Regions from separate parts of the Marinomonas sp. A3A genome, predicted to be linked through region 1. Evidence: predicted binding sites of a transcription regulator. Region 1 holds the regulator's gene; the other holds the start of a gene.
What was found. The regulator FNR, encoded in region 1, switches genes on or off when oxygen is low (the NO sensors DNR and NnrR bind a similar motif). The targets are predictions, from matches to a motif close to TTGATNTANATCAA.
Positions count from the first base shown of each region.

Region 2: CYL31_RS06025 (OmpW family outer membrane protein) is a predicted target of FNR. The motif match lies at 2,135-2,148, and genes of this name have one in related genera.

Region 1 covers NZ_CP025532.1:2,304,815-2,310,148, forward strand. The annotation lists gene ttcA (tRNA 2-thiocytidine(32) synthetase TtcA) at 1-480, shown strand, start outside; gene CYL31_RS10710 (YfaZ family outer membrane protein) at 491-1,054, shown strand; gene CYL31_RS10715 (adenine phosphoribosyltransferase) at 1,127-1,669, opposite strand; gene fnr (fumarate/nitrate reduction transcriptional regulator Fnr) at 1,694-2,455, opposite strand; gene hemN (oxygen-independent coproporphyrinogen III oxidase) at 2,477-3,847, opposite strand; gene CYL31_RS10730 (alpha/beta family hydrolase) at 4,026-4,616, shown strand; gene tusA (sulfurtransferase TusA) at 4,632-4,865, shown strand; gene CYL31_RS10740 (CBS domain-containing protein) at 4,963-5,334, opposite strand, start outside.
Region 2 covers NZ_CP025532.1:1,292,160-1,297,493, reverse strand. The annotation lists gene CYL31_RS06040 (transglycosylase domain-containing protein) at 1-59, opposite strand, end outside; gene CYL31_RS06035 (Rieske (2Fe-2S) protein) at 348-677, shown strand; gene CYL31_RS06030 (HD domain-containing protein) at 684-1,322, opposite strand; gene CYL31_RS06025 (OmpW family outer membrane protein) at 1,451-2,065, opposite strand; gene CYL31_RS06020 (carboxylate/amino acid/amine transporter) at 2,381-3,256, shown strand; gene CYL31_RS06015 (YccT family protein) at 3,332-4,051, opposite strand; gene CYL31_RS06010 (GGDEF domain-containing protein) at 4,316-5,334, shown strand, end outside.

The DNA of each region.
Region 1 (5,334 bases):
TGTGGTTTATGCTCTCGTTTGCGCCGTGGCTCCTTGTACGGTTTTGCTGAGGAAATTGGAGCGACTAAAATTGCACTTGGCCATCACAGAGATGATATTCTGGAAACATTATTCTTGAATATGTTTTTTGGTGGTAAATTAAAGTCTATGCCGCCAAAGTTATTAAGCGATGATGGAAAACACATTGTTATCCGTCCTTTGGCTTACTGCAAAGAAGAAGACATTGAATCCTTCGCGGTAATGAAGGAATATCCTATCATTCCTTGCAACTTGTGTGGCTCTCAAGAAAACCTACAAAGACAGGTCGTAAAAGACATGTTGCAAAAGTGGGAAAAAGAATTTCCGGGTAGAACAGAAACCATGTTCTCTGCTATACAAAATGTTGTTCCATCACATTTGGCAGACACAAAGTTATTCGACTTCAAGGGGTTGAAGCAGTCACCTGAGGCATTTGACCGATTAAATATTATTTCACTATAGGGTAATAGAAATGAACCTAACACATAAAGCACTATTGTTAACCGCCGGCATTTTAGGATCTTCTATCGTAAATGCGTCATCCGCTGGAGTTAGTTTAACAAACGACACAGTGAAAGGTAATATCAACTTAAATATGGGGGCTTTCGGCGTAAATGGCGGAATTACTCATAATGATGATGAAAATACCTCAACTGGACATATTGGTGTAACGGTAGAGGATTCAGACACAAGTGGCCCACTTCAAGCAGGGATTGGTATTCGACTATACGCTATTGATGCAGATTCAGAGAAGAATGATGACCTATCTGTTGCACTTGCTTTAGGTGGCTGGTATCGGTACACCTTACCTGAAGCAAATCGTGTGAGTATCTATGGCTCTGTGTATTACTCGCCGGAAGTACTGGCTATTTCAAATCTTGACCACATGTACACTTACGAATTCCGTGCTGAATATATGACAATGCGTAACGCTCGTGCATTCATTAGTTATGGTAAAACAGTGACTGTATTTGAAGACGATTCTCGTAAAGAAATCGATAAAGGTCTTTCTGTTGGCGCAACAGTAGATTTTTAATAGCAGTAAATTATTTACGCTTAATAATAAAAAAGGTGGCTGAGGCCACCTTTTTTATTATTCGTTCAATTCTTACTCGCCATCATAAGCGCAAAGGCTAAAAACAGGTATATCACTGTCTCTTAGTTTTTGGCTTCCACCCAAATCTGGCAAATCTATAATAGCAGCGACTTCTTTGATATTTGCGCCTTGACTAGTCAATAACTTGATTGCAGCAAATAGGGTGCCGCCAGTCGCAATCAGATCATCAAACAACAATACTTCATCGCCCGCTTTTACAGCTCCCTCTTGGATTTCTAATTCTGCTTCACCATATTCCAGCGCATATTTTTGTGAAATAGTCTTTCCTGGAAGCTTACCTTTTTTACGCACTAAGATAAGAGGCTTTTGAAGTTCATAAGCCAGAACCGCTGCAATCAAAAAACCACGGGCATCGATACAGGCTATATGAGTGATATCCGTTGCGATATAGCGATGTACATAGGCATCAACGACCATTCTCATACCTTTAGGGTCACTGAAAATAGGGGTGATATCTCGGAAGCTAATACCTTGTTTTGGCCAGTCTTCTATTGTTTGTATTAGTGATTTAACGTAAAAATCGTCGTAAAGCATTCCAGTTGAGCCTCATTATATCAATCAAATATTGGCGATTTTACCACAATCACTCGCAACCCCCACGAGTTTTTGCATTTCGGGGAAGTCAACAATCTCAATTTCTTTCCCATCAACATGTATTAGTTCATTTTTTTGAAAACGTGTAATGACACGACTAACTGTTTCAACTGCTAATCCAAGGTAGTTACCAATCTCCCCGCGAGACATGGAAAGGCGAAAAGAACTAGCGGAATAGCCACGTTTTTTAAATCGATTAGATAGGTTTAATAAGAAAGATGCCACTTTCTCATCGGCATTTTTTTTCCCCAACAAAACCATCATCTGTTGATCATCGGATATTTTTCGACTCATCACCTTAAATATTTGATGTTTCAAAGAAGGAATCTGTGAAGATAACTCTTCAAGGTGACTAAATGGAATCTCACACACTGTAGTGGTTTCCAGTGCCTTTGCAGAAACCGGATAGACATTTGAATCAATCCCGCTTAAACCGACCAATTCACTAGGACAATAAAAACCTGTGATTTGCTCTTCGCCAACTGATGTGATGTTGAATGTTTTTAAAGTACCAGAGCGAACAGCGTAAACAGAATCAAATGTATCGCCTTGGCGAAACAAAAACTCACCTTTTTTAAGTGGCTTTTTGCGCTCAATAATCTGATCTAATCTATTAATATCTTCATCAGCCAATGCAATTGGGAGACAAAGAGCACTTAGGCTACAATTTTGACACTGCGAAGTAAGGGTGCTGTTGAATCGTGACTGTGTGTGTGTCATTGACATGTAAATCTCCCTGATCTCGATCTATATAACTTTTGAGTATTTTATGGCGCCATTAAGGTATTTATCAAAGACCATACAAATACAGCGAATTAGTAATCTACCGCGTTCTGTTACTTTAATAGTGGTCTGCATTCCACTACAGTCAATATCTAACATACCATCTTTTACCATGGGAGTTAGCCTTTCCATCTCTTCAGAAAAGTACTCAAAGAAATCAATATTGTATTTCTTTTCAATAACAACAACATTCAGCTCAAATTGAGAAATTAATGTCATTATCACTTGATGACGGATTCTATCATCCAGATCACTAATATAACCTTTAGCGATTGCCAATTGGCCTTTCTCAATACTACTCCTATAAATTGATAAGTCTGTATGGTTCTGAATATAAACACCATTTAAATCGCTAATAGCGGAAACGCCAAAAGCAACCAAATCGGTACCAGCATGCGTTGTATAACCCTGAAAGTTGCGCTGTAGCTGACCTTGCTTTTGAGCAATCGCTAGGCTATCTGTTGGTTTTGCAAAGTGATCCATGCCTATATATTCATAACCAGCAGAGATTAAATATTCTGTACTCATCCTCAATAGCTCAAGCTTCATGCTTGATATAGGTAAGCTTTCATCTGAAATTCGTCTTTGAGCACGAAATCTATCAGGTAAATGGGCGTAGTTAAAAAGCGATATACGCTCAGGAGATAATTGAATCACTTGTTCCAAGGTCTTTTTAAAACCTTCGATAGACTGGTATGGCAAGCCATAAATTAGATCGAAATTAATCGACCTAATGCCTAATTTTCGAGCATCGTCAACAAGAGTGGCTACCATCTCAACAGGCTGAACACGGTGAATAGCTTCTTGAACCTTGATGTCAAAATCCTGCACACCAATACTAATTCGATTAATTCCCTTTTTTGTTAACAGCTTCAATTTAGATAGACTGATCTCCCGAGGATCAATTTCAACACTGTAATCCTGCGTGCCATCATTGATTAAGTTGAAATGCTGCTGGATATTATCAAACAGCGCGTCAATTAACTCTTCCGTCAAAAAAGTAGGCGTGCCGCCACCAAAATGCAATTGCGTCACTTCTCTTGAATGGTCAAGCATCAGACTACGCAATCTCATTTCTTCGCCCAGTAACTCAACGTACTCGGCCCCTTTTTCGTACTGCTTAGTTACAATTTTATTACAAGCGCAGTAGTAACAAAGGTTGGCACAAAAGGGAATATGAAAATAGAGGCTAAGAGGCGCCTCGGAAGGCATTAACATTTTATCAATAAGCGCAATTTTACTAATACTTGCGTCAAATTGCGGTGCTGTCGGGTAAGAAGTGTAACGGGGCCCGGATAGATCGTACTTAGCGATAAGTGAAGAATCCCAGATCATGATGCGTTCCTATTAAAATTTCTAATAGAAGTTTACACTTTAGTGAAAAGTCATTTGCTGACCCAGATCAAGAATTCTCATACTGTAGATAAAACCTTTTACTGTAGAGTCTGCAATAATATATCGAGTAAGGTTTTAACCATTCATCGGATCTGGTCTAATAGTATTTTTGAAATTTATGAGCATGAATTCTCTTCCTTTATATCTTGCACACGGTGCTGGTGCTGGCCACAGCAACTCTTTTTTAAAGCAACTTTGTGAAGCCATATCCGAGCAACGACAACAAGCAGTTATACCTGTTACTTTTTCATATATGAAAGAGCAAGAGCGCTCAGGAAAGAAGAGGCCACCACCCAAATTCCCCACCCTTGTTCCTGAATATGCTGAGTATATTGAACATAACAGCAGCTGTGTTGTGGCTGGAAAATCCATGGGGGGGCGAGTGGCCACACAGCTAACGAATCTAGCTATGGTAAAGGCGGTCGTGTGTTTTGGTTTTCCTTTTTATCCTGCTGGAAAACCGGAGAAACACCGACTGTCTTTTCTTGCTGAGCTAAAGGCACCATGCCTAATTATTCAAGGTACCAGAGATCAACTTGGTTCTTATGATTGGGTTAGTCAGCAATCATTGCCTGAGAATATAGAAATTCTGTGGATAGAAGGCGCGGATCATGACTTTAAAACACTAAAAAAATACAATAAAAACATAGAAGACACCGTTTTAGAGTTAGCTATTCACACTAAAAACTGGCTAGAAAAGAACATCTAAATAGAGAGAAATATTATGGAACACCAAGCCATACTTGATGCAACAGATTTACTTTGCCCTGAACCCGTGATGATGCTTCATGTAGAGATGCGAAAACTCTCGGCGAAAGAAATATTGAAGGTTATTGCAACAGATCCATCCACAACGAGAGATATTCCGAAGTTCTGCCAGTTTCTTGGCCACAAGCTTACTAAGCAGGAACAAGAAGGGGGTACTTATTACTATTGGATCGAAAAGAAAGGCCCATAAAAAGATAAGAAAGAAGAGCAAACAAAAAGAAGCCCAGATTATCTAATTAATAATCTGGGCTTCTTTTAAGTAACTAGCTCAAAAAATTGATCGTGAGTTAAGCTACTTTTAACTTTTTTGCAGGCTCTTTTTGACCAAGAATAGCGCTTTGGTAAGTATGTGCAAAACTAGAGAAAGCAACATCAATATCCAATCGAAGCTGACGGGCAACATCGTTAGATGAAATCAAACCTCGAATAGCCTTGGTATCTTCATCAATAACAAGTAAATGCTGCAGCTTATTGTTACGCTGACTAAACAAAAGTGATTCAATATCTGAATGCTTAAGAGATGTATACGATAGAGCAAGTAACACTTCTTTCGCTCTCATCAAATCAGCAACCATCAACTCTGAACGTTTAAACCCGTTAGCAACTTGCTTGATAAACACATCTTCAGATAGGTCCTCGAGACTAATAATGCCGACAAA
Region 2 (5,334 bases), 1.0 Mb from region 1:
GTTTTTTTCTTTTGAGTCGGGGACTTACGTGAAGGTTTTGCTGGAGTTTTTTTAGTCATAGCGGGCAATTATAAGGAGCTTGCCATAAGCAAGCAACGATCTAAAATCAACTAACTCAATTCTTGCATATTGACTCATCACTCATAGCGCTTTAGAGTCTTTACTCACGGAAAGTTTATTTAACTGACGCTTTGCTGAACTTCATTCACTTAGTAGACAGTATAATTGAAAAGAAAACACCGCTAGAATGCGACATCTTTTGCTCTCACTCTAGTTCGCATGATTATGGAAAGCGTCAATTCTACTGAAATAAACAACATTCATTATAAAAAAAGTGCGGTAATCACGTGTTTAAGAAGTATCTTATCCCTAATGCGCAAAACCTTCCTGAAGGTAAAGCGTTAAACATAAAAGTAGAAAAAAACAACTTTTTAGTCACTAAGCAAAAAGGTCAAATTCTTGCTTATGAGAACTTATGTCCTCATCAAAAAAAGCAACTGAATTGGTCATCTGACCCAGCATTAGATGACGAAGGTGATTATTTAAAATGCCATCATCACGGTGCCCTTTTCTCTCCACTAGACGGCACCTGTATCGCCGGGCCCTGCCAAGGCAGTCACCTTAAAAAAGCGACCGTCGGAATAGAGCAAGGTAATTGTTACTTACTGTTTGCTTGAGCATATTTAAATTTCTAACGCTAAATAGTCTAAAAAAACACGCATAACCTCTTGACGCCTTCTTCCCTCTAACTGTGCAGAAGGCGTGTTCAAACTATCCGCAATACAAAATAGCTTAGTATAAAAATGATCAATAGAGTAAAGCGCATCATTAGGCTCACGCGTTTCACAAAACGGGTCGTTCCAAGAGTATAAAGGACGATTTAAGGCGCCACTCACTTGCATACAGCGCGCAATACCAACCGCTCCCAGCGCATCTAAACGATCAGCATCTTGGACGATTTTGGCTTCAAGAGTGTTTGGGGGAATATTGGCGCTAAAGCTGTGTGCACGAATGGCATGATGTATTGCATCGAAATACTCACTGGGATAATAAATCGACGTTAAGAACTCAATCGCTTTATCGCCAGCCAATGTTGAGGCTAAGTGCCGCTCTGGGTGATTTTTTGGCAAAGAGACGCAATCATGAAGCCAAGCAGCAGGAACCACAACAGCTAAGTCTGCGCTCTCTTCAAGAGCAAGTTTTTTTGCAACTTTTACCACGCGGGAAATATGGCTCAAATCATGAGCTGAGTCCGCATGCCCTTGAGCTTGCAAAAAAACACGGCAATGACGTTCAAGTTCGGGTGAAAATTCTAATGACATTGTTTTTCCATGAGAAATGAGGCATCTACATTAAAATGAAAAAGCCTACCTCAGTCTTATGAAATAGCACAATAAAAAAGGCTTTGATTAGAAAATCAAAGCCTTTTTTTTAACACTTAGATAAACCTTTAGAAGGTATAACCAACACTTGCCATAAAGGTAATTGGGTCAATGTCTGCATCAAAAGTACCAGCAACAGTATGTACATCAGTATTGATATCCATGTACCAAAGAGAAGCATTGGCAAACCAGTTTTCAGCAAAGTTCACGTCTACACCAACCTGAGCCGCTAAGCCCAAAGAATTATCAAGGTTTACGTCCGTTCCACCCAAAGTCGATCCTTTACCTTTTTCATCAAAGAAAATAGTGTAATTCAAGCCGGCTCCAATATAAGGACGGATTTGGCTGTTCGATTGACCAAAGTAATATTGCGCCATGATAGAAGGAGGCAAGTGAGATACTTCAGCTATTTCACCTAATCCTTTAGTCGATACTTTATGTGTAAACGGCGTCGCCGCTAGCACTTCTACACCAAATTGATCGGTCAGCATGTAAGTAAGCGTCACACCAACTTGAGTATCATTGTTAAGTTCTAATTCACCTGAGTCCGCAACATCATCACTACTCTCATTTGGCATCACTACCGCAAGACCACCACGAACAAAAATATCACCAGCATCATGCGCTAACACAACAGATGAGCAAAGCGCAGAAACAAGAGCAACAGGAAGTAAAGCTTTCATAATCGATTCCTTTTTTGATCAAATAAAATGTCTGTGACAAAAAAGGTAACAGGATAAAAAATTAAATTATTAATCTAGATCAAGGTTTTGCAGTAACTAGAAAGGTAATGTCGACAATACCGAAGACAGATCAACAAAACGCTGATTATCTGAATAAAATCATTTTCCCCCCAATCTTGCAGATAAAAAGATCCACCAACAAAAGGCACACTATCGACACATTAGTAAACTAATAAAAATAAAAAAGTAAACTGTTTTACCATTCATCTAGAAGTCGGTAAACTTTGCGAAAATTTTCATCTGGAATCAATCAATATGCCAATACTCATTGCGGTCACCCTACTATGGGCTTTTTCGTTTAGCTTGATTGGGGTATATCTTGCAGGTCAGGTCGATGCCTGGTTCTCTGTGTTAATGCGTGTCACACTTGCAACAGTGGTTTTCTTACCCTTCTTAAAACTTCGTCAGATTGAGGCGAAAATTGCCTTTAAATTAATGATCTGCGGTGCTTTACAGCTTGGTATTATGTATGGATTTTATTATCAATCCTTCTTGTATCTGTCCGTTCCTGAAGTCCTGCTTTTTACTGTAATGACACCTCTGTATGTCACACTCATTAATGACATGCTTGATCGCCGTCTTAATATTGGCTTTGCCATCAGTGCAATACTAGCGATTCTTGGTGCCGTAGCCATTCGCTATCAAGGAATAGATGAAGGCTTTATTAAGGGGCTATTAATCGTTCAAGGCGCTAATATTTGCTTTGCTTCTGGTCAGGTAGGCTATAAACGTATAATTGCAAAAGAACGTCCAGACCTACCTCAACGCACTGTCTTTGGTTGGTTCTTCCTTGGCGCATTAGCGGTTGTTATTCCATGTTACCTAGCACTAGGAAATCCAGATAAGCTGCCAACAACAACGCTGCAATGGTCTATTTTGACTTACCTAGGTGTGATTGCATCGGGCTTAGGTTACTTTGCTTGGAATAAAGGCGCGACCATGGTGAATATTGGTACATTGGCTGTGGCTAATAACCTGCTAATCCCTGCTGGCATATTAGTCAATGTGATTTTCTGGAACCGAGATGCAGATATTTTACGCTTAAGCATTGGCGGCGGCATTATATTATTAGCACTTTGGGTTAATGATAAATTCAACCAAAAGTTTGCTAAGACCCAAGCAACCGCTTAAGAAATATTTAATAGATCAAAAAAAAACGCTCAACTAATATTGAGCGTTTTTTTTGATCAGACAATTAGGTATATGCTATTCAACAAGCCAAGCCTGAAAGGCTTTTTTCGCTTCTCTGTCTGCTTTGTTGAACCAAAACTGAGACATTTCTAACTGAATATTTGACACCGTTGGTTTGTACATATCATCAGCAATCCAAATACGCATTTCTTTTCGCGTTGCTTCATCGGATCGGTTGTACCAAAACTGCATCATTTCTAATGCAACATCTTCCGTCAGTACAATCGGAGCAGCAGCAGGTCCATCACTTGGAGCAGGAGCATTCTTTGCTGTTAAACGCTCAATTTCTGTCACGTAATCGCGGGTATTTTGAAAACCAGATTTAGTCGTCAAAACTTGTTGTTGATAATTAATTTCTTTGCCACTCTTTTCATCAACAATCGTAAACTGAGGATCCTTAGCATTCGCCTCTGCTTGCTTTTGAGTCGATATGTAAGGCGCTTTTAAGGTGAAATGGGTATCTTTTTCAAACTGTAAATCCAGAACAACCGGCTCAGATTGAAACACTTGAGTATCACCGCCACTGCGAAACAAATTATTAAAACGTACAACAATTTGATGCTGACCTTCATCAATATCTACTTTAAAATCATTACCAAATTGCCTCGCCCCTTCAAGGTCAACATACATAATTTCAAAAGTTCTTGGTACTTCAAAAGTTGCCGCAGCAGCAGGCAAAGCCGCTAAACCACACCACAAAGCACCAAATGCCATTAAACGATTCTTTACCTTCATTAAATACTCCTTACAACACATAACAACATAGCGAATGAATCTAGCATATAGTTGTGCTTTATTTGCTTGGTTTACTCTACTTTGAAGCCACTTACTAGATTTTGTCTTTTTTCGTTGCTAAAAAGAGACAAAAATATAGAGACTTAATTGAAAAAGAATCGAATAACCATCTCGCTCTAGAGTAAAGTTGGCGACTGGAAACCATGAACACCTTCTCTCTAAACTCTTTTACTTATATCTAAAAAAGGACAGTGGCACAAAACTATGCCAGACAATACACAACATCAGCTGAGCCATAAACTCATATTGCGCATAGTGGAACTATCAATTTTAACCTTACTTATTGATCTAACCTTACGCCCCTTGCTTGTTCAACTCCCAATCTACTTTACTTGGATTGGCCTGTTAGATTTAGCAATAGTGACAAGTCTCTATATTATTGTTCGTTTTAACATTTTTCCCACACTAGAGATCATATTGTCTCTACTCGTAGCCATCATCATTATCACTCCTTCATTTGCCCTTTCCGGTGGTGTAAATAGCCAAGTAGCCTATCTATTACCTCTTTACCCGATTATGGCGGCTCTTATTGGAGGCTATCGGGAGTCTTTAATTGTCACTATCATTTTAGCGATAGCTATCATATTAGCGACTATTTTCAGTCAGCATATTACTGACTTAACGGGGGCGATGTATTCCGAACAAAAATCAATAGACCGAGGTTTTTGGTTAACAACGTCTATCATTTTTAGTGGCGTTTTTGGTCGCTTTTTCTTAAAAAGATATACTGAACTTACGCAACAACTAAAAAATGAAAACATCCAAGACCCCTTAACAGGACTATTCAACAGAAGAGGCTTAAACCTACATTTCAGCAAAGAATTAGACAGTGCAGACGCCAGCTCATCCTCTTTAAGCCTGATACTTATTGATATTGATTACTTTAAAAAAATAAACGATATGTATGGGCATGACATTGGCGATATCTGTTTGATAGAAATAGCCAGCAATCTTTCACAAGCCATAAGAAAGAACGACATTCTTGCTCGCTTTGGTGGAGAGGAATTTATCATTATTTTGCCAAATACGACAAAAAGTGAAGCCGCGAGTATCGCAGAAAAATTAAGAGTCCTTATTTCTAAACAAAAATTCAGTAGCCTTAATTTAGTACTGACCATTACTCAAGGCTTGACTGAATACAACAAAGACAATGATAACGCGCTAAAAATGATCAAACGCGCAGACAAAGCCCTCTATAGAGGTAAAGATAAAGGGCGAAATTG